Regions from separate parts of the Paenibacillus thiaminolyticus genome, predicted to be linked through region 1. Evidence: a T-box and tRNA genes for the amino acid it is inferred to sense, from the RefSeq annotation. Region 1 holds a T-box; the other holds one or more tRNA genes.
The links. The T-box of region 1 lies ahead of FLT43_RS24170 (valine--tRNA ligase). A T-box ahead of a tRNA ligase gene usually reads a tRNA of that ligase, here a tRNA-Val.
Positions count from the first base shown of each region.

Region 2: it encodes a tRNA-Val, which carries the amino acid that the T-box ahead of FLT43_RS24170 (valine--tRNA ligase) is inferred to sense. The anticodon was not compared.

Region 1 is NZ_CP041405.1:5,442,535-5,453,581, forward strand. Features, by position in the region: gene cobA (uroporphyrinogen-III C-methyltransferase) at 1-1,379, shown strand, start outside; gene hemB (porphobilinogen synthase) at 1,483-2,487, shown strand; gene FLT43_RS24150 (Crp/Fnr family transcriptional regulator) at 2,574-3,251, opposite strand; gene hemL (glutamate-1-semialdehyde 2,1-aminomutase) at 3,333-4,634, shown strand; gene FLT43_RS24160 (RluA family pseudouridine synthase) at 4,790-5,677, shown strand; gene FLT43_RS24165 (LysM peptidoglycan-binding domain-containing protein) at 5,821-7,785, shown strand; gene FLT43_RS29490 (hypothetical protein) at 7,871-8,035, opposite strand; T-box leader at 8,193-8,477, shown strand; gene FLT43_RS24170 (valine--tRNA ligase) at 8,513-11,047, shown strand, end outside.
Region 2 is NZ_CP041405.1:5,963,334-5,974,380, forward strand. Features, by position in the region: gene FLT43_RS26290 (ABC transporter permease) at 1-1,782, shown strand, start outside; gene FLT43_RS26295 (ABC transporter ATP-binding protein) at 1,786-2,667, shown strand; gene FLT43_RS26300 (ABC transporter substrate-binding protein) at 2,671-4,119, shown strand; gene FLT43_RS29510 (hypothetical protein) at 4,447-4,611, shown strand; tRNA gene FLT43_RS26305 (tRNA-Met) at 4,722-4,798, shown strand; tRNA gene FLT43_RS26310 (tRNA-Ile) at 4,827-4,903, shown strand; tRNA gene FLT43_RS26315 (tRNA-Leu) at 4,948-5,036, shown strand; gene ung (uracil-DNA glycosylase) at 5,180-5,893, shown strand; tRNA gene FLT43_RS26325 (tRNA-Val) at 6,070-6,145, shown strand; gene FLT43_RS26330 (hypothetical protein) at 6,731-6,922, shown strand; gene FLT43_RS29515 (hypothetical protein) at 7,001-7,177, opposite strand; gene FLT43_RS26335 (GNAT family N-acetyltransferase) at 7,322-7,765, shown strand; gene FLT43_RS26340 (DUF3892 domain-containing protein) at 7,838-8,068, shown strand; gene FLT43_RS26345 (MBL fold metallo-hydrolase) at 8,140-8,877, opposite strand; gene FLT43_RS26350 (stalk domain-containing protein) at 9,093-9,686, shown strand; gene FLT43_RS26355 (DUF1292 domain-containing protein) at 9,849-10,157, shown strand; gene FLT43_RS26360 (DUF1885 family protein) at 10,266-10,682, opposite strand; gene FLT43_RS26365 (aminotransferase class I/II-fold pyridoxal phosphate-dependent enzyme) at 10,822-11,047, opposite strand, start outside.

The sequences.
Region 1 (11,047 bases):
AGCTGCCGGATCGCCATGCGATGAAGCAGGAAGACATTAACCGGCTGCTCGTCGAGTTGGCCTTGGAGGGCCATACGGTAACCCGTCTGAAGGGCGGAGATCCTTGCGTATTTGGACGTGTCGGCGAGGAGGCGGCCTTGCTGGCGGAGCATGGCCTCCGCTATGAGATCGTCCCTGGCGTAACCTCCGCCGTGGCGGCGCCGGCGTATGCCGGAATTCCGGTGACCCACCGGAGTCGAGCGTCGTCCTTCTGTGTCGTTACCGGCCACGAGAGTCCGGATAAGCTGGACGAGATGATCGAGTGGGACAAGCTGACGCAAGCGACAGGGACGCTGCTCTTTCTGATGGGTGTAGCGAAGCTGCGCTATATAGCCGAGCGGCTGATGGCTTACGGACGCGCTCCGGATACGCCGGTGGCGCTCGTCCGCTGGGGAACGCGGGCGGAGCAGGCGACGATAACCGGCACGCTGGCCACGATTGCCGATGAGGTGGAGCGGGCCGGCTTCGCTTCGCCGGCCGTCATCGTCGTTGGCGAGGTCGTGCGGGAGCGGGAGCGTCTGCAGTGGGCGGAGAGCCGCCCGCTGTTCGGCCGGCGCGTGCTGGTGACGCGCGCCCGGGACCAAGCGAGCGAGTTGACGCGCCGGATTGAGGATGCCGGCGGAGAGCCGTATGAGTATCCGGTTATCGAGCTCAGAATGCCGGAATCGCCGGCCTCACGTGAAGCGCTGCGTCAGGCGCTCGCCCAGCCGGACGCGTATGATTGGCTCGTGCTGACGAGCGTCAACGGGGTCCGCTTCTGGTTCCGCCATCTGCGGGAGCACGGGGCGGATATCCGCCAGTGGGCCCATGTGCGCATCGTCTCGGTAGGGCCGAAGACGACGGAGGCGCTGCAGGAATATGGAATCCAACCGGATATTGCTGCGTCCCAGTTCAGCCAGGAGGGCGTCTGGGAAGCGCTGCGCCCACATGCCGCAGCCGGGCAGCGGGTACTGCTCGCGCGCGGAGATTTGTCCCGATCGTGGCTGAGGGAGACGATGGAAGCGCATGGACTGCATGCGGACGAGGTAGATCTGTACGAGACAGTGCTGCCGGAGGAAGACGACCCGGAACTAATCGAGATGCTGGAGCAGCGGATGATTCATATCGTGACGTTCACCAGCTCTTCGACTGTGACCAACCTGATGGCGGCGCTGCGCCGGATGGGGTTAGATGATCCTGCGCAGGCGCTGGGCGTCGCCCGAATCGCCTGCATCGGAGAGATTACGGCGCGGACGGCCCGGGAAGCCGGCCTGCATGTTGACGTAATCGCGGCTTCCTCGACGATCGATGGACTGATGGAGGCCATGTTGGAGTTAGGCAAGATGAAGAAGACAGTATAAGGGAGAGTTCAAAAAGCCAGTATGCAGCACCAGGAAGGTAGTCAGAACTCGAAGCGCAGGCTTTTTTGAATAACCTCGATAACTATCCAAGGAGGCAATCAGTATGGCATATCCTACAACACGGCTCCGCCGCCTGCGCGGGACGGCGGCCATTCGTAATATGGTGAGAGAGACGGTGATTACCCCGCATGATCTCATCATGCCTGTATTTGTAACCTGCGGCACCGGAATCAAGGAAGAGATTGCATCGATGCCGGGTGTATACCATTTCTCGCTCGATCTCCTCGATGCGGAAATCGATGAGATCGCGGCGCTCGGCATTCCGGCGATCGTGCTTTTCGGCGTGCCGGAGACGAAGGATGCGGTAGGCAGTTCCGCATTTGAAGAGGATGGAATCGTGCAGCGGGCGACGCGCCAGATCAAGGCCCGCCACCCGGAGCTGCTCGTTATCGCGGATACATGCCTGTGCCAATATACGGATCATGGCCATTGCGGCATGATTCATGTGCATGAGGCCAACGGCGTGAAGACCGGAATCGTGGACAATGACGAGTCGCTCGCTTATCTGGTGCGTACGGCGGTGTCCCAAGCCGCGGCGGGCGCGGACATTATCGCGCCCTCCAATATGATGGACGGCTTCGTGCATGCCATTCGGGCCGGCTTGGACGAGGCGGGCTTCGAATCGGTTCCGATTATGTCCTATTCGGTCAAATACGCCTCCGCTTTCTATGGCCCGTTCCGGGATGCGGCTCATTCCGCTCCGCAGTTCGGCGACCGCAAGACGTACCAGATGGATCCGGCCAATGCGCGTGAAGCGCTGCGCGAAGCGGAAGCCGATGTCGCCGAAGGGGCGGACATGCTGATGGTGAAGCCGGCGATGGCCTATATGGATATTATCCGTACGCTGAAGGAACAATTCGATCTGCCGGTCGTCGCGTATAATGTCAGCGGCGAATATTCCATGATCAAGGCGGCTGCCCGCCTGGGCTGGATCGATGAGAAGGCTGTGACGCTGGAACTGCTGGTCGGGTTGAAAAGAGCGGGAGCAGATACGATCATTACTTATCATGCGAAGGACGCGGCCCGCTGGCTGAAGGAAGCGGAGTAAGGCACCGGGTTCTCCCGGCATCAAATAACCCCCGGACGGTCCGCCATGGCGGCCATATCCGGGGGTATGAATTATCGCTTAGAGCGTCAGTTCATATACGGGCTCTGGAACAGCTTAGACACGTCAATCGTGTATTGCAAATGGCCCAGCGACAAAATGCGCTGCTGTTCCAAATCACGGATTACCTGTTCCAGCACGGTGCGGTGCACGCCGGCCAGTCCAGCCATCGCGTCCGGATCGAATGCATGGGGAATGTGGATCTTGTCGCCCTGCCGCTTCCCTTCATGCTGGGCGATGCGGACAATGTTCTTGACGACCCGGCTTGGCGCGTCAAGGAATGTCAGCTCCGAGACATGGCCGTTCGTCGAGCGCAGACGGTTGCAGAGCTGGATCATAATCTGCTTGGCGATATCGTAATGCGCGCGCATCATCAGATGGAAGCTCTCGGAATTGACAGTGAGCAGCACGGTCTCTTCCAGCGTCTCGGCCGTCGCGGAGCGCGGCTTGCCGTCAATGAGGGCCAGCTCGCCGAAGCTGTCTCCTGCCTGGAAGACGGCGAGCGTCTTCTGCAGGCCTTGCCGGCTGGAAGTATAGATTTTGACCGTCCCCCGCATGACGATACAGAATGTATCGCCCGGCTCGCCTTGCTGGAAGAGCGTCGTATGCGGGTGATATTCGCGGCGAGAGGTGATGGAAGCGACGATATCGAGCTGTTCATCGCTGAGATCTGTGAATAATGGAACCCTTTTCAGTAACTCTATCATGTCTACTCCCTCTTTTGTCCGTAAGCATTTTGTACTAGTTTATCACACATCTGATGAATAAATATAGAAGGAGCGATTCCCATGACGGAAAATTTTTCTACGCGCCGCGATGCCCGTTCCCGGGCCGCATTTGAGGAAGCTAAGCAGTACATACCTGGCGGCGTGAACAGTCCGGTCCGGGCGTTCAAATCGGTCGGCTTGACTCCGGTCTACGTAGAGCGCGGCAGCGGCTCCCGCATTTATGATATCGATGGCAACGAATTTATCGATTATGTCTGCTCTTGGGGTCCGCTTATTGTCGGGCACGCCCACCCGCAGGTTGTGCAGGCGATTCAGGAGACAGCGGCCAAAGGTACGAGCTTCGGCGCTCCGACCGAGCTGGAGACGATGATGGCCAAGACGGTGGTGGAGCGGGTGCCTTCCGTCGATATCGTACGCATGGTCAATTCCGGCACGGAAGCGACGATGAGTGCGCTGCGTCTCGCCCGCGGCATTACGAAGCGAAGCAAAATATTAAAGTTCGAAGGCTCCTACCACGGACATGCGGACAGCTTGCTCATTAAGGCGGGATCCGGCGTGGCTACGCTGGGCCTCCCTGACAGTCCGGGCGTGCCGGAAGGCGTGGCCAGCAATACGATTACGGTGCCTTACAACGACCTGGAAGGCGTCAAGCTTGCGTTCGAACGCTTCGGTGAGGAGCTGGCATGCGTTATCGTCGAGCCGGTCGCAGGCAATATGGGCGTCGTGCCGCCGCAGCCTGGCTTCCTGGAAGGGCTTCGGGCATTAACGGAACAATACGGAAGCTTGCTTATCTTCGATGAAGTCATGACCGGCTTCCGCGTTGGTTACCATTGTGCGCAAGGACGCTTCGGTGTTACGCCGGATCTGACCTGCTTCGGCAAGGTCATCGGCGGAGGCTTGCCGGTCGGCGCTTACGGCGGCAAGCGGGAATATATGGAGCAGGTGGCGCCGAGCGGGCCGATTTATCAGGCGGGCACGCTGAGCGGCAACCCGCTGGCAATGGCGGCTGGCTATACGACGTTGTCGCTGCTGACGCCAGAAGCGTACGAAGAGCTGGAGCGCAAGGCAGCCAAGCTCGAGGAAGGCTTCCTGCGCAATGCGCGGGATATCGGCATTGCCTGCACGATCAACCGGGTCGGCTCGATGGTCTGCCCGTTCTTCACGGAGCAACCGGTCACCAACTTCGATTCCGCGCGCATGTCCGACCTGGATCGCTTCCGCAGTTATTTTGCCGAGCTGCTTCATCGGGGCGTCAACATCGCGCCATCCCAATTCGAAGGGATGTTCGTCTCGACGGCGCATACCGATCAAGATCTGGATGCGACGATCGAAGCGCACTATGAAGCGTTGAAACGTCTGTAAAAGCATATCCGGCCCCGGTGTCAGCCGAAGCTGACACGGCGGCCGGTTTTTTGTGAGCAGGATCGAGCAGCGGCTCCCATGGCGGACTGGTACTCTGCAACGGCAAGCCGAGCGGGAAGCCTAATTTGATTCGGATAAAAAGGAGGCTCTTGAAGATGGCGATCGGATGGAAGCGGCGGGGGGAGTGGGCGGAGTTCATGCCGGAACGCCGCATTCTGGCGTCGGAGGATGCGCTCCGCACATGGCTGTTGGAGACGCTTCGCATGCCGCCGAATATGCTGCGCCAGATGATGGCGGAGGACAAGATCCGGACAGCCGGAGATCGGCTGCGGATACATCTCTTCCCGGAGGAAGCGATGACGATGGAGCCGGCGGATGAACCCGCCGAGATTTTATATGAAGACGATGCGGTGCTGGTCGCTTACAAGCCTGCCGGGATGGCCGTGCATGCGACGACGGCAGAGCAGGAGCAAAGGCGGGGCAGTCTGGCGCATGCCGTCGCATGCCATTACGCCTGGACGGGCCAATCGCTGCGCGTCCGCCATATTCACCGCCTGGATACGGATACAACCGGCCCTGTGCTGATCGCGAAGCATGCGCTGCCGCACGCGGTCTTGGATGCCGACATGCGAAGCAAGTCGATTCGCCGCAGCTATGCGGCGATCGTCCACGGCTGCCCGCGCACGCGCGTGGGGACGATCGATGCACCGATCGGCAAGGATCGGCATCATCCGTCGCGCCGCCGGGTGAGCCCGACTGGCTCCTCTGCTGTAACCCACTACGCCGTCGAGCAAGCCGGCCGGGAGCTGTCGCTGGTGAAGCTCCGGCTGGAGACCGGGAGGACGCACCAGATTCGCGTCCATATGAGCCATATCGGCCACCCGTTGGCCGGAGACACGATGTACGGCGGGGATGGGCGGCTGTTCGGGCGGCAGGCGCTCCATGGGGAAGCGCTGACCTTCCGCCATCCGCTGTCGGGCGAATGGCTGGAGATTCAGGCACCGTGGCCCGAAGACATAGCGTGTCTGCGCCAAAAAATATAGTCATGCTCCTCCTTTTCCGTCCATATACATGAAGTAGTGAACCGAGTCTGATGTCGCGCCAGCCAGCAAGACATGCATCCGGGTCAGGGGAAGATTCGCGATCACGGCGGAGATCAGAAGTACTGCGGGAGGAGGAGCAGTCCGTGTATGAGGAAGCATATGGCTTAAGATTTGATATTTATGAACGTGTTCATTTATCCGACGAATGTGTCGGTATCGACCAATTGGAAGAGGTTGAACTGACGCCCCATATTCAGGTGATCCCGGCCGGAGACCAAGTAACGGTGCGGGGCAGCCTGCTGTTGGCAGGCGTCTATCAGGGAGATGACGAAGGCCGGGGCAGCCAGACGCTGGAGCATTGGATTCCGGTGGAGATTACGCTGCCGCTCAACCGGATTCGAAGCTTGGAGGATATTTCGGTCGACATTGAGCATTTCGATGTCGATCTGTTGTCTGCCCGCTCTCTTAACATTACGGGCATTTTGTCGCTTAAGGGCATTGCGATGGAGCCGGCCGAACCGTCCAACTGGGAGCCGGAGCAATTCACTGTCGTCCATCAGGCGGAGGAGGAGCGCGGATCGGATGAACCGGAATGGCTTCGGGATTATGGAGAAGCAGCGGCACGGCCCCCGAGCCCGGAGGCGCTTGATGCCGTGGCCCGGATCCGTTCCTTGGCCGACGGCGACGAGCGGCGCGAAGAAGAATGGCAAGCTGTCCCCGAACCGGAGGCCGATCTTGTTCGCGAGCGCGAGAAGACGTATTCCGAATATCTTGATAAGATAGAAAAATCGAAGAAGGCTGCGGCGGCGGAAGCGGAAGAGTCCGAACCGGAGAAGGACCCGGACCGGACCGAGCTCACCTGGAATCACGCACCATGGGCCTCTCCAAGCGTACAAGATTCGCCGCCAGCCGCACCGAAGGCCGTGGCCGAAGCGGAGGCATTGGCTCCTGAGAGCGACCAGCAGGGTGAGCCCGAGGACCGTGGGCTGGACGAGGAGGAAGCCGCTGAGCAGGAAGCGAAGGAGAAGTTGGCTGAAGCGTCTGCAGGGCATATCGAGGAGAAGCCGGCTGAAGCGTCTGCAGGGCATACCGAGGAGAAGCCGGTCGAAGTGTCTGTAGGCCGAACCGAGGAGAAGCCGGCAGAAGTGTCTGCAGGGCATACCGTGGAGAAGCCAGCCGAAGCGTCTGCAGGTCGAACCGGTGAGAAGCCGGTCGAAGTGTCTGTAGGCCGAACCGAGGAGAAGCCGGCAGAAGTGTCTGCAGGGCATACCGAGGAGAAGCCAGCCGAAGCGTCTGCAGGGCATACCGAGGAGAAGCCGGTCGAAGTGTCTGTAGGCCGAACCGAGGAGAAGCCGGCAGAAGTGTCTGCAGGTCGAACCGGAGAGAAGCCGGCCGAAGCGTCAGCAGGTCGAACCGAGGAGAAGCCAGCGAAGTGGAAAATGCCGCAGCCCCAGAGTTGGGCCGCCTCAGCTCCAGCGCCAGAGCGGGAGCCTGCGCCCGCGCCGGAGCCTGCAATCGAGGTGCAGGCGGAGCCCCGGGCGGAAGAGAAGCCGGCTGAAGTACCTGCATCAGTGGCCTCTACTACGGTAGCCACCACCACTGAAGCCACTGTCGCCGAAGCCTCCGTCGCGGAGTCGGGCGGAGCCGATGCGGGACTGGAGGCCGAGCCGGCTGAGGATGCCGCAGCGGCCGCTGCAGGCGCTGCGGACGCCAAGCCGGAGATGAAGATTGCAATCAACAGCTCCAAGCCGGCAGACGCGCCGGCCGCGAGCGGAGTCGGCCTCAGCTCTCTGCTGCAATCAAGCCGGCAGACGAAGGAGCGGGAGCAGCGGGAAGCCGAGACAAAGCAGGCCGAGGAAGAAGCCGCGCTCGAAGCGGCTAAAGTGACGACCGGCGACGACGTCAAGTGGCAGTCCCTGTTCCTGCAGCGGGTGAACGAAGAGCAAGGCTTCAAAAAAGTTCGCCTGTGCATCGTGCAGCGCGAGGAGACGCTAGATACGATCGCGGATCGCTATCAGATGAATACGAATGAAATCGTGCTGTATAACCGCCTGTCCGATCAGAACATTACGGAAGGCCAGGTGCTGTATATTCCGGTCACCTCCTGAACCGGGACACAATAGACCCGTCTCGCGAATCTCGCGGACGGGTCTTGTATGTGGTATGCGCATGCTGGGAAGGTTTGCGGCGAACTCAGTATACATCGAGCAAAAAGCCGAGATACACGAGGAACAGCGCGAACAACAAAAACACATCGAGCCCGGTTGGCAGAAGCAGCGTCCGGACAAACTGCAGGCAGATGAGCGGAAAGATTACTCCTTTTACCGAATGTCGAATACGCCACCACCAACGTTCCATGTGAGGATCACCTCCTATAGTACATGTTATGAGAGTGGAAAAACGGGATATGACTAATACAAAGAACGATTTCAAGCCGTCTATTGACTCATCTGGAGAGCGAAGGTAAAATATATCGTAAACATGTGGTTGTCAGCGCTTGGGCTGAAGCCATGGAGTAAAGACGTCGAACAGGAAGAGTAAGCGTCAAGGCCCCTTACAGAGAGCAGAGCGATGAGGTGTAACGCCTGCAGGAGCGTCCCGCTGAAGTCACCTGGGAGTTGCCCGTTTGAACGCGTCACGGCAGTGTATGAGCCCGGTGCTCGGCATGTGCCCCGCGCGCTAGAAGGGGACGGCCGCATCCGTTACATGCAGTGGAGTGCCGCCGCGTTCATGAGATGTTCATGAGACGCTTGGCGGAATTAAGGGTGGTACCACGGAAGTCGAACCTTTCGTCCTTTGCGGCGGAAGGTTTTTTTATTTGTCATAACGGAGGGAATGCTTATGTCAGAGAATCAGGAACAGTTATCCATGCCGACCACATATGATCCGAAGGCGGCGGAACAGAAATGGTACGCCTATTGGCAGGAAGGCGAATATTTCAAAGCCGGGCGCCAGCCGGATGCCGAACCATTCACGATTGTGATCCCGCCGCCGAACGTAACCGGGATGCTGCATATCGGGCATGCGCTCGATTTTACTCTGCAGGACATCATTATCCGCTCCAAGCGGATGCAGGGCTATGATGCCCTCTGGCTGCCTGGTTCGGACCATGCCGGTATCGCGACGCAGACGAAGGTGGAGCAGAAGCTGCGGGAAGAAGGGCTCACTCGCTACGATCTGGGCCGCGAGAAATTTCTGGAGCGAGTATGGGAGTGGAAAGGCATCTATGCCGAGACGATTCGCGAGCAGTGGGCGAAGATGGGCTTCTCGCTCGACTATTCCCGCGAGCGCTTCACGCTCGATGAAGGGCTGTCCCGCGCGGTTCGGGAAGTATTCGTCAAGCTGTACGAGAAAGGGCTCATTTATCGCGGCAAATACATCATTAACTGGGATCCGGCAGCCCGCACAGCGCTGTCCGATATCGAAGTCGAATATAAGGAAGTGCAGGGTCACCTCTATCATCTGGAGTACCCGCTGAAGGACGGCAGCGGCTCGATCACGGTCGCGACGACCCGGCCGGAGACGATGCTTGGCGACACCGCAGTAGCCGTTCATCCGGAGGACGAGCGTTACAAGCACATGATTGGCAAGATGCTGGTACTGCCGATAGTCGGCCGGGAGATCCCGATTATCGCAGACGACTACGTTGACAAGGAATTCGGCAGCGGCGCCGTGAAGATTACGCCGGCGCATGACCCGAATGACTTCGAGATGGGGCTGCGCCACGATCTGCCGCAGATCAATGTCATGGAAGAGAGCGGTACGATGAACGAAGCGGCCGGCTCCTACCAAGGGCTGGATCGCGCGGAGTGCCGCAAGCAGATTGTCAAGGATCTGCAAGCGCAAGGCGTACTCATCAAGATTGAGGATCATGTTCATCAGGTCGGGCACAGCGAGCGGTCGGGCGCGGTCGTCGAGCCGTATTTGTCGACGCAGTGGTTCGTCAAGATGAAGCCGCTGGCCGAAGCCGCTATCGAGGCGCAGAAGAACGGCCAAGGTGTCCGCTTCGTTCCGGAGCGCTTCGAGAAGACCTATCTGCAGTGGATCGAAAATGTGCGCGACTGGTGCATTTCCCGCCAGCTCTGGTGGGGACACCGCATTCCGGCATGGTACTGCGAGGACTGCGGACATATGACGGTCGGACGCGAGGATGCCGCTTCCTGCTCTTCCTGCGGCAGCGCAAAGCTGAGACAGGACGAGGATGTGCTGGACACGTGGTTCAGCTCCGCCCTGTGGCCGTTCTCTACGCTTGGCTGGCCGGAACAGACGGACGATCTGAAGCGTTACTATCCGACCAACGTGTTGGTGACCGGCTATGACATCATATATTTCTGGGTTGCCCGCATGATCTTCACCGCGCTTGAATTCACGGGCGAGATCCCGTTCAAGGATGTGCTCATGCACGGCTTGGTGCGCGATGCCGACGGGCGCAAAATGTCGAAGTCGCTCGGCAACGGCGTCGATCCGCTCGAAGTTATCGAGAAATACGGCGCGGATGCGATGCGTTTCATGATCTCGACGAGCAGCACGCCGGGACAGGATCTGCGCTTCCGTTGGGAACGGGTGGAGCAGGCCCGCAATTTCGCGAACAAGATCTGGAATGCGTCCCGCTTCGCCTTGATGAACCTGGAAGGGTTCACTTATGAAGACATTGATCTGTCCGGCAAGCTCGGCACAGCGGATCGCTGGATTCTGCACCGTCTGAACGAGACGGCCCGCGACATTACGCGTCTCATGGACGCCTATGAATTCGGGGAGACCGGCCGCGTCCTGTACAATTTCATCTGGGACGATCTGTGCGACTGGTATATCGAATTCGCCAAGCTCAGCCTGTATAACGGGGATGCGGCGGCCAAGAAGACGACACAATCGGTGCTTGCCTACGTTCTCGATCGGACGCTGCGCATGATTCATCCGTTCATGCCATTCATCTCCGAGGAGATCTGGCAGCATCTGCCGCATCAGGGCGACTCGATTACGCTGGCGGCCTGGCCGGAATACGACGCCGCCTTCGAAGCGCCGGATGCCGTGGGCGAGATGTCGCTACTTATGGATATGATCCGGGCAGTGCGGAATATTCGGGCGGAAGTGAACGTGCCGATGAGCAAAAAGATTGAGCTGCTCGTCAAGCCGGCGAATGCGGAGTATGACCGGAATATCAACAACAATATCGAGTACGTGGAACGCTTCTGCGGCACTTCCAAGCTGTCCGTCGACCTGAATGCGTCCGCCCCGGGCAAGGCGATGACTGCCGTCGTGACGGGAGCCGAACTGTACCTTCCGCTGGCGGGCCTCATCGACATCGAGCAAGAGATCGCCCGGCTGGAGAAAGAGGCCGAGCATCTGAACAAGGAAGTGGAACGCGTCGAG
Region 2 (11,047 bases), 520 kb from region 1:
TTCATGGCCAAATCGATCGGATCGGCCAACGGATTCCTTGAATTCGTCAACCGCAAATCGATTCCGGTCGGATTTACGACCGACGCGGTCATCTTCGGTACGGCCGCGGTACTGATCGCGCTCATGGCCAGCGTCATTCCGGCCGTCCTGTTCGCGCGCCAGTCGATCGTCAATCTGAAGCAGAAGCTGGCCCGGAAGGACAAGAGTCCGTTCTGGCAAAAATGGTTCCTTGATGTTCTGCTGGTTGCGGCGGCTGGATATGGATATTATATGCTGAGTCAGCAGCAGCTTCTGTCATTCAAGACGGGAATGACCTCGGATCAGCTGCAAGTGCAGCCGTTCCTGTTCTTTATTCCGGCGCTTGCGATATTCGCTTGCGGACTGTTCTTTTTGCGGCTGTTTCCGCTGCTGCTGCGCCTGTTCCAATGGATTGGCGGCAAGCTGCTGCCGGTTCCGCTGTACTTGACGCTGACTCAGCTGTCCCGCTCCGCGAAATCATATTATCCGCTTATGATTTTGCTTATTCTGACGCTCGGGCTCGGCGTATATAATGCATCAGCGGCACGGACGATCGACACGAATTCAACGGAACGCACGCTGTATCAATATGGCGCCGATGTCGTCATCGAGACCGTCTGGGAAACCACGCTCGTCGTTGATCGGAAGGATCAGGGGGGCAAGCAAGGCGGTAACAATGGAGGCAATAATGGAGGAGGCGGTGCCGGAGGTCCGGGAAGCCCAGGCGGGCCTGGAGGGCAGCAGCCTCCGAAAGGGAAGACAATTCTGAACGAACCTCCGTTCGAAGTGTTCCGCAAGCTGCCGGGCGTCGAGGCGGCAGCCAGAGTGATGCAGGCGAAGGGGAATGTCGTTGTCTCCGGACGCTCTATCGGCCAGGGGATGGTCGTTGGCATCGATAATGACGAGTTCGCGAAGGTGGCCTGGTTCCGGAACGATTTGTTCCCGCAGCACCCGTTCACATATCTCGATGCACTAGGGAAGTATTATGAGGGCGCAGCCGTCATTATTCCGACCAATATCGCGAAGACGTACGAGTTGAAGCCGGGGGATGTCATTTCGATCTCCCTTCAGGATCAGATGGTGGAGTTCGTCGTCGCGGCGATACTGCCGTACTGGCCAAGTCAATATCCGGATCAGACGCCATTTTTTATTACGAATCTGGAATATATTTATGATCAGGTGCCTGTCATGAAATATGATGTATGGCTGAAGATGAAGGAGAAAGCGCCGGTTGGACCGGCAATCGAAGAGCTTCAGAAAGCAAACATCGATATTGTCACCTACACGGACGTGCGAAGCGAACTGGCGAAACAGAGCAAGCATCCGACCCGTGGAGGCATCTTCGGCATCCTGAGCATGGGCTTCCTGATTTCGGTCATTATTTCGCTTATCGGGTACTTGCTGTACTGGTTCTTCAACTTATCGAGCCGTGTCGTGCAGTTCGGGATTTTGCGGGCGATGGGTCTGTCGCGCCGGCAGCTGACAGGGATGCTGCTCCTGGAGCAAATCTTCACAGCGGGCTTATCGATCGGTATCGGCATTTTGCTCGGCAAGCTGGCCAGCCGCCTGTTCCTTCCGTTCCTGCAATCTGCTGAAAATGCGAAGATGCAGGTTCCACCGTTCCGAATCATTTTCGATGCGAAAGATACGATGCAGCTGTATGTCGTAGTCGGCGTCATGATGCTGACGGGCGCGACGCTGCTGTTCATGCAGATTCGCCGCCTGCGGGTGCATCAAGCCGTGAAGATGGGAGAGGAGCGTTAAGCGATGATTCATTGTGAAGGCCTTGTCAAAATATACAAGACAGACGATATTGAAGTCGTGGCCCTGCAAGGCTTGAACTTGACCGTCAAGCAAGGAGAACTGATGGCGATCATCGGGAACAGCGGCAGCGGCAAATCGACATTGCTAAATACGTTGGGCGGCTTGGACCGCCCCTCTGCCGGCACCGTGCGGGTCGGCAAATGGGATCTGCTGAAGATAACCGATGAGCAGCTGGTCGAATACAAGCGGGATACGGTCGGATTTATATGGCAGAACAATGCCAGGAACCTGCTTCCTTATTTGACCGCTCTCGAAAATGTGGAAGTGCCGATGATGCTCGGAGGGAAGATGGACCGCGCCTATGCGAAAGAGCTGCTGGAGGCGGTCGGCCTGGGCCATCGGATGAACAACAAGCTGCACCAGCTCTCTGGTGGGGAGCAGCAGCGGGTAGCCATCGCCATCTCACTGGCCAATCGTCCCCAATTACTATTAGCGGATGAACCGACAGGGTCGGTAGATACGCAGACTTCCGATATGATCATGGATATTTTCCGGCGCATGAACCGGGAGATGGGGGTCACGGTTGTCATTGTCACCCACGATCTGACGCTGGCGGGCAAGGTCGATCGGGTCGTCGCGATTCGCGACGGCTTGACGAGCACCGAGTTCATTAAGCGGAATCCGAATCTGGATGAGGGTGAGGATCAAGGGTTTGCAGGGCAAGGACTTCAGGATCATCATGAAGCGTATGTCGTTGTCGACCGCGTCGGACGCCTGCAGGTGCCGAAGGAGTACCTGGAGGCTCTCCACATTACAGATAAGGCATCTATGGAAATAGACGGAGATAAAATTATTATCCGCACACCGAAAGAGTTGGAGGGGTAACCAGTGGGTTCAAAAAAATGGGTACGAAAGCTGTTATTGGCGACCATGGCCATTGCGATGATAATTCCCATGCTGGCAGCTTGTACGAAGACAGATGAAGTTAAGCCAGGCCAGGAGCGCGTGCTGCGCATCGGTGTCCTGTACGGCGGGAATGACGACACTTATTTCCGTTCTCAGTATACCGACGTGTTCGAATTTTCGAAGCAAGGGGCCATTAACATTGAGATCGTCCCCGCTGTGGATCAGTCCGATCGATGGGGATCGAACGGAGAATATAAACAGCCTGATTATGTAGAGGCGTTCAAGAAGATTATGACTGGAGCCAACCCGGTGGATGTCGTCGTCATTGATGCTTCACAATACCAGGCACTTGTGCGGGACGGCTTGCTCAAGCAGATCGATCCGCTCCTTCAGCAGGATAAAATCGATACGAACGACTTCGTGCCGACGGTGATCGACGGGTTGAAGGCGATGGGTGACAATAACTTGTACGGCGTGGCCCCTACATTTACCTCTGAGGCTTTATTCTATAATCGGACGTTATTCAATGAAGCAGGGGTCGAACCGCCGACGGACAACATGACATGGGATCAAGTGTTCGATAAAGCGAAGCTCGTATCCAAGGGGGAAGGCCAAGATCGTGTCTATGGCTTCTCCTTCAATCATTATTTCGGCAGTGATCCGTACTGGGATATGATAAATACGTATGTTACCCCGCTTAATCTTCGGATGATTGATGATAAGGCGGATTATATGACAGTCAATAGTCCACAGTGGGAGAAAGTATGGACAACAATCTCCAAACTGGTCGCTGAAAAGATAATTCCGGGTCCTAACGCGGAAATGCCGGAGTCCCCGGAAGGTCAATTCAATCCGTTCCAGTATGACAACTTCCTGTCCGGGCGAACGGCGATGGTGCTCGGCGATTATTCGTTCATCAATTCCGATCTGTCGGATGCGATGAAAAACGCGGATAAAATCAAAGGCTTCACGAAATTCGATTGGGATGTCGTGACGTTCCCTTCCCATCCGGAAGCTCCGGGCATTTCCGGCTCCGTCTACTTAAGAGAAATTTTTGCCGTCAATCAGAAGGCGGGGAATCCGGACGATGCTTGGGATTTCGTCAAGTTCGTCTCAAGCGATGAATGGGCGAAGCTCCGCTCCCGCAGCAGCTATGAACTGGTAGCGCGCCAGAAGTATATCCAGCCTAAGGATGGGATCAACTTTAATATTTCCGCATTCTACACCATGAAGCCAACTCCGCCTATCACGCAAAAAGAGGAAGAATTGTTCTCAAAGTATAGTTTATATGAGTTGAACGAAATCGGGCGCAACTTGTTCCAGGAGGTTATGGACAACAAGAAGGGCATAAGCGATGCGTTGAAGGAATGGGAGACGAAGGGCAACCAGGTCTTGAAAAAGAAACAGGCCAGCCCCGTCTACAGTAAATAAATAACTTCATAAGGACCGGCATGCCTGCAAAGGCATCGCCGGTCTTTTCAAGTTGCGGCAGCTCTACCGCCTACCACCGCTGCGGCTTCAGCTGTCGTCTCTGCTACCGGCCCTGTACCATCCACCGCTTTTGCACCGTCCGCCACGGCTGCTACCGCCCTTGCGCCGTCCACCACAGTTGCCCCATCCCGCCGCTGCTACTGCCCTGCGCCGTCCACCGCCGCAGCCCCATCCCGCCGCTGCGCCGTCCACCCAACACGGCTGCATGATTGTCGAGCATATCGAACACAATAGTACCGACTGATGAAGAAAGGAGCCAGGATGGCAATGCATTGGATTTATTGGGGGAAGCTGTACAATACCAAGTTCCAGGCCCGCTGCCTGCAGGAACGGCTGGAGCAGGATGCATGGATATATGGATATGACACGCCATATGAGGTTGAGGTCTTCCGCTCCCGCAAAGGAAAATACGGAGTCCGCTTCGTCCTCTGAAGCGGGACGGGAAGAAAATATCATTTTTTTATACATTTTTCTTGACTGTTCATGTACTGATATAGTATAGTAATACTTGTCGCTACGAAAGCAAGGCCAATGTACAATGTCGCGGGGTGGAGCAGTCCGGTAGCTCGTCGGGCTCATAACCCGAAGGTCGTAGGTTCAAATCCTGCCCCCGCAACCAATATTTTTTCAATAAAGCAATGGCGTAGGGGCCCTTAGCTCAGTTGGTCAGAGCGGTCGGCTCATAACCGATTGGTCGTGGGTTCGAGTCCCTCAGGGCCCACCAAAACCGTTGTTTTCAAAGATTCATAGTGTTCGCGCACTGTATGTGCCGGGGTGGCGGAATTGGCAGACGCACAGGACTTAAAATCCTGCGGTAGGTGACTACCGTACCGGTTCGATCCCGGTCCTCGGCACCATTAATTGAAATGCCTGTACATAGAGAGTTCTGGATGACAGCGGTCATTAGCAGAGCTTTTTTTATTTTCATCCGTATGGATTTAGAAGCTGTCTTACACTATCATATCGCGTGAATAATATTAGGGAAGAGGAGGAAGCGGCTGTGGGGATTCAAATTCAAGAGGATTGGGCAGCATTGCTGCATGACGAGATTAGGCAGCCTTATTTCAAGGAGCTATGGGGATGGCTGAAGCAGGAATATGAGCGTACGGTGGTATATCCGCCATTTGATCTTATCTTCTCGGCACTCCATTATACTTCTTATGCGGACACGAAAGTGGTCATCGTGGGACAAGACCCGTACCATGGACCTGGACAGGCGCATGGACTAAGCTTCTCCGTGCAGCCGGGCGTACGCATTCCACCCTCGCTCGTGAACATGCTGAAGGAGAGTGCGAGCGATATCGGCACGACGATGCCGCAGCATGGCTGTCTCATACCTTGGGCGAAGCAGGGTGTGCTGATGCTGAATACAGTGCTGACCGTGCGCCAGGGGCAAGCGGCATCCCATCGCGGCATGGGGTGGGAGCAATTCACCGATCGCATTATTCAGCTGTTGAATGAGCGGGAACAGCCGCTTGTGTTCGTGCTGTGGGGATCATTCGCCCAGGCGAAGCAATCCATGATCGACACGAGACGGCATGGAATCGTCAAAGGTCCGCATCCGAGTCCGCTGTCGGCACACCGCGGTTTTTTTGGCAGCCGCCCGTTCTCGCAAGTCAATGAATGGCTGCGTTCACGCGGAGAAACCGAGATCAATTGGCAGCTTCCTCCGGTTGCGGATATTCCAGCAGAGGATTTGCCGCAGATCGGATAAAACGTCGGGCTTATACGGAAGCCCTCTGCCCGCAACAGATGCGAATCCAGCGGAGAGAGAGGCATTCCCGCCAGGGCTTACCGGCTGGAGCAGGAACATGGAAGCAACTAACGGGGCAGGGATTCATAATTTGTTGACAAGAGCCCTGCCCGATGATATACTATATCTATCGATGTGTTCTGATAGCTCAGTAGGGAGAGCACCATCTTGACAGGGTGGGGGTCGGCGGTTCGAGCCCGTCTCAGAACACCATACTATTACCAATGATGTCCTTGAATATTCAAGGGCTTTTTTATATTTTTAACCTCTTAGTTGATGCAGGTCTCCCGCCAATGTTTAGAAGCCGTGATGTTATAAGTACCTCTTCCTCTTAACCTTAGTATCCCAACAGTTCAGGGACACGAAGTAGTCCCTCTGTCTCTTATGGTCAGTATCCCCACTACGCAGGAAAGGTGAATTGTTGGGCGCCTGGTGGTCTAGGGATTCATGGTAGGTCTGGGAACCTGACTCATTGGGAGAACGGTCGTAAGCACCCAGCATACCCAACACACCCAACGCAACAGATCACTTGACCACCAGAGTGATGTAAATCATGCGAAAAGATCACGGGATGCGATAGGCATGATCAGCTGGCTAAGCGAAGGGGAGAATACGTTAGAGGATGGGAGCGGCATCCTAGATGGTGACGCGAAGGAAGAGGTGCTTGGACGGACATTAGGTATTTGGCAGGGTGAATGGAACGGGGAGATATCAGGGCGATTAGGTTTAAAAGAATAGGGTTCAGGAGAAAATGCCAATAGTGATTTCCAAGTTGCGGAGCATTCGGAGGTAGTACGGATGAATAATCGCATGCAGTGGCTGGTCTTTATGGCTGCGCTGTTGAGTGTCCTATTGGTTGCTGTCGGCTGTACCGCCTGGGCTCGCGGTGCGGCTCCTCTGCCACAGCCGGATCGTCTTGGGCCGTCAACTCCCGTCATTCAACAGGATGTGTACGGAACAGGCGTCCGGACTCGTGTATATTCGCCTTAACCGAGAGCCTGACAGAAGGCCTTGTTCCGGTCCAGAAGTCCACATTCTGGGTCAGGAACAAGGCCGTTATTGTGATGATTAGGGCTTGGCGATGGCGCCGCCCTGCTCTTCTTCACGGGCTTGATCGGTATCAAGGAATGTCGTCTCCTCTTCCCATCTGCGGGAATAGGCCTTCTTGGTGACGAACAGACATAACCAAATTGTAAGAATGAAGAAAATGACCGATACAATAATGGTGACCATTATTGAATTCAATGCGTTCCCTCCTTCGAATCACTGTGAGATAGATCACAATTAACTATACATGAAATCTAATTTTTTGTATAATGATATCTTATCTAAAACCGAAAAATTGTGCATAAATTTGACAATTGGTTGACAAGTGAGGAAGGTGTAACCATGGCAGCAGAAGTGATTGAAGTAAAAACCGAAGGACAGCTTCAGCAATGTTTGGAAATTCGCATGGAAGTCTTTGTGGAAGAGCAGAAAGTGCCTCTGGAAGAAGAGATTGATGAGCTGGATCACCTGGATGCGGAAAGCAATCATATCCTCATAACGGTAGACGGACTAGTCGCGGCGACCGGGCGGATTAAATGGCTGGATGAGACGACAGCGAAAATGCAGCGCATCGCTGTATTGAAGTCATTCCGCGGGAGCGGGATCGGCCGATCACTCATGGTTGCGCTGGAGCAGCTTGCCTGTTCCATGGGAGCGGAGAAGAGTGTATTGGACGGGCAGTGTCAGGCGGAAGGATTTTATCATTCTCTTGGCTATACGACCGTGTCGGAAGAGCCGTTCTACGATGCAGGCATTCTGCATGTCCGCATGGAGAAGAAGTTGTAATATTCCCCAGGTCTCCGGGCAAGCTAAGATGGTCTGCTTGATGCAGAACATCTTCTTCAGGAGGCGCAGCGAATGGACAATCGAGAGACGATCGTAGCGGTGCAAAAGAACGGGGATGGCGATTTGACCGCATTCCAGACAAGCACAGGAAGACAGCTGTCCTACGAACAAGCTCTGAATGAGGTTCAGGCGGGGAACATTGCCGGGGTCAATGTCTTCAAAGGCAGAGACGGAGGGATGTATCTGCGCGGCGACGCAGATGGAGACCCGACCAATAACTTGGATAATCTGCCACTGTTCTGACAGGAGGACGGTACGGCCATAGAACACCGGCAAGCGGTGCGCGTTAGCGCTGCTTGCCGGTGTTGTGTCTATTACAGAATCTCTATCTGTTCCTGCTGTGGCACGAATCTCATTCGCCCCGTCTTGCCTTCGAAGGTATCCCGCTCATCTCCATAATGCATCAGCCACAGTCTTTCCTGTATGAAATCCGGCAAGGTGAGCAGATCGTCAAGTCCCGCATGCACCTCCGCTTTGCCGCGCAGCTGGCAATCGTGGAAGATGGTCGTCACGCCTTGCTCCTCAACGAGCCAACGGAGCAGCTCGGGCTCGAACTGCATATCCGCGCTATAAAAAAACGTATCATTGAACAGAAAGGAGAAGCTTCGTTTCCCGGGAATATGCGGGGTCTCCAGCAGCTTCACCTTCAGACCGGACAGCGGCTCTGATATCTGGCCAGGTTCTATCGGGTGAACCTCGAAGGCATCGTCCAGGCAAGTCAAGCCCTCTTGCGTCAGCCCGCCCTTGAGCGTATGCTCCCAGAGCGGGGCAACGAGCGGAGCGGCGATGAACAGCTTCGGCTTGCGATGGTACCGGAATTTCATCTGGAAGGCGTATTCCTCCAGCCCGCCCACGTGATCGCCATGAATATGGCTGATGAGGACACCGTCCAATTCATCGAAGGATATGCCCATTTGGTATAGAGCTTGCGGCGCGGTGATACCGCAATCCGCCAGGAGCTTGTTGTTTTTCGTATATATTAACGCATTATTATTGAAATATTTTTTGGCAAAGGCACTTCCTGTGCCAATCATTTGTATGCGAAGTGTCATCCAATCCCTCCGTAACCGTCTGTCCCCAAATTGTCAGCATGATTTTGCTTTTACTCTAACACCTGCTTCCCGAATTCACAAGTCAGCAGGCGGGCAGCGGGAGAGAAAGCGGGAACGGGGGGGGCCTGAAAAACACCGGATTCGAAAGATTTTTTTCGCAACTCTCCATGCTCAGCCGAGTATAACTTAACAACAAAGCAGTTGGAGGTATCGCGATGAAATGCAGAAGAAGAATCGCAGCACTGGCTCTGCTCGGTACCATCTTGAGCGGAACGTTCGCAACGGTACAAGTCTCGGCGCAAGAGGCAGAATCGGCGGCTACAGTAGGAGAAAAAGTGCAGGTCGTGGTCAATGGAAGCACGATCCAGGACGGAGGGCTTATGGTTGATGGACGAGCGTTTTTGTCCGTACGCCAATTGAGTGACGCGTTGCAGGCATTCGTCACTTGGGATGAGGCCAATAAAAAAGTCATTATCGAGAAGCCTAACGTAGATATCCTTTTATCCAAAGACAACACCGCGTTCGGTAAAGTTCAGACGGGCAAAACTTCGTTTTCCATATTTGCGCAAGTTGATAATTTTCCTTCTTCCTTAGAGGCTGTCAAATTAACGATTACTGACCCGAAAGGGAATGCGACACTTATTCAGCAGTTCAGCGTCGAGGAGAAAAAAGATGACCCTCTCTGGCTGCGTACGGACGAATTCAAGTACGATTTCAAGTCGAAGGGCGACTACCTAATTTCTTGCTATCTCAAGCAAAAGGATGGGGAATTTATTCTGGTGTCGCAGAAGAAATTGCCGGCCATCTGATCGCGTTCATCCCATCCTTTTCAGCAATATGTGAACCTATGAACGGATCATCCGCGCCTACATACTTAGATATCGCTCCTGCTTCGTTGACCTGCTCTTCAGAAAGTGGTACGATACGGAAGTGTAACCAACACATTACCTGAAAATAAAGGAGATTCACGCATGAGCGAACATCAACATACTCATGACCATGACTGCGGCTGCGGACATGATCACGAACATGACGAATTGGTCGTCACACTGGTAGATGAAGAGGGCAATGAGATCGATATGGCTCTCGTTGAGACGTTCAATGTAGGCGAGCAAGTATATGCTCTGTTGCTGGAACGCAACAATCCGGAAGCGGATGGCATCATTGTGCGCGTTGACGAAGAGGATGAAGATATGGTACTGAATCCGATTGAAGACGACGAGGAATGGGAGCGCGTGCAGCAGGCTTACGATCAGATGGTGGCCTCCCAGGAAGACTAATTTGAACAAGCCGCTTTGCAGCGGCCTGCCCGTTGAAGACGATGAAGCTCCGAGCGCTGGCTCGGAGCTTTTTTGCTGTGGTGTCACGTATGTCGAATTCGTTCCTATTTATTTGCGCGGATTGAAGTACATGGTCCTGCCGTTGAACAAAGTTAATTCAGCCTTCCACTTCTTGGCTAAATATTTGCACAACTCGTTGCCTTTCGACTTGTCCCCATGGGTGGCCCCTTCCGGGAGGACGACCTGGACGTGGGAACGGGGCGGATCCCCCTCCTTCGTTCCAGTGCCGAACACGATATAATGATATTGGGGAGAGGTTCCCTTCAGGTAGAACCAATGCTCTTCCTGTTCGGGCTTCGTCTCGATTGTATACGGGAACGCGGCATCGGCGTATTCCCAACCCAATTGCTCTCCGGTCAAGCTGGTCTGGTGCCGGTAACTGAGAAGCTGTTCTTTCAATTCATCCAGTGTGACGGATGGTACGGCCGATCCTTCCACAAATGTAATGAATGCGCTTTGGCTCATCCTTCCACCTCCATGCAACCTCGGATCATCCTCATCATATCATCGCGCTCCCTAGTTGGCAATATTTACATGAGGGAACGGCAATAGTTGGTCGATTCCTATACAGGACAGGCCGCCCATTGCTGGGCGGCCTGCTGCTTTAGAAGATCGCGGTTTCTTCCACGATGACTTTGACGTATTCTATATTTCGATCTTCCGGGCCTTTGACCGGCAAGCCGATGTCGACGTGGTCCCGGATGTAATCGATATTTTGCTGCGAAATGACCTCGCCCGGCAGGAGAATCGGAATTCCAGGCGGATAAACATAAATAAACTCGGCAATAATGCGTCCAGCAGACTCCTTGAATGGAACGACTTCCGTATCG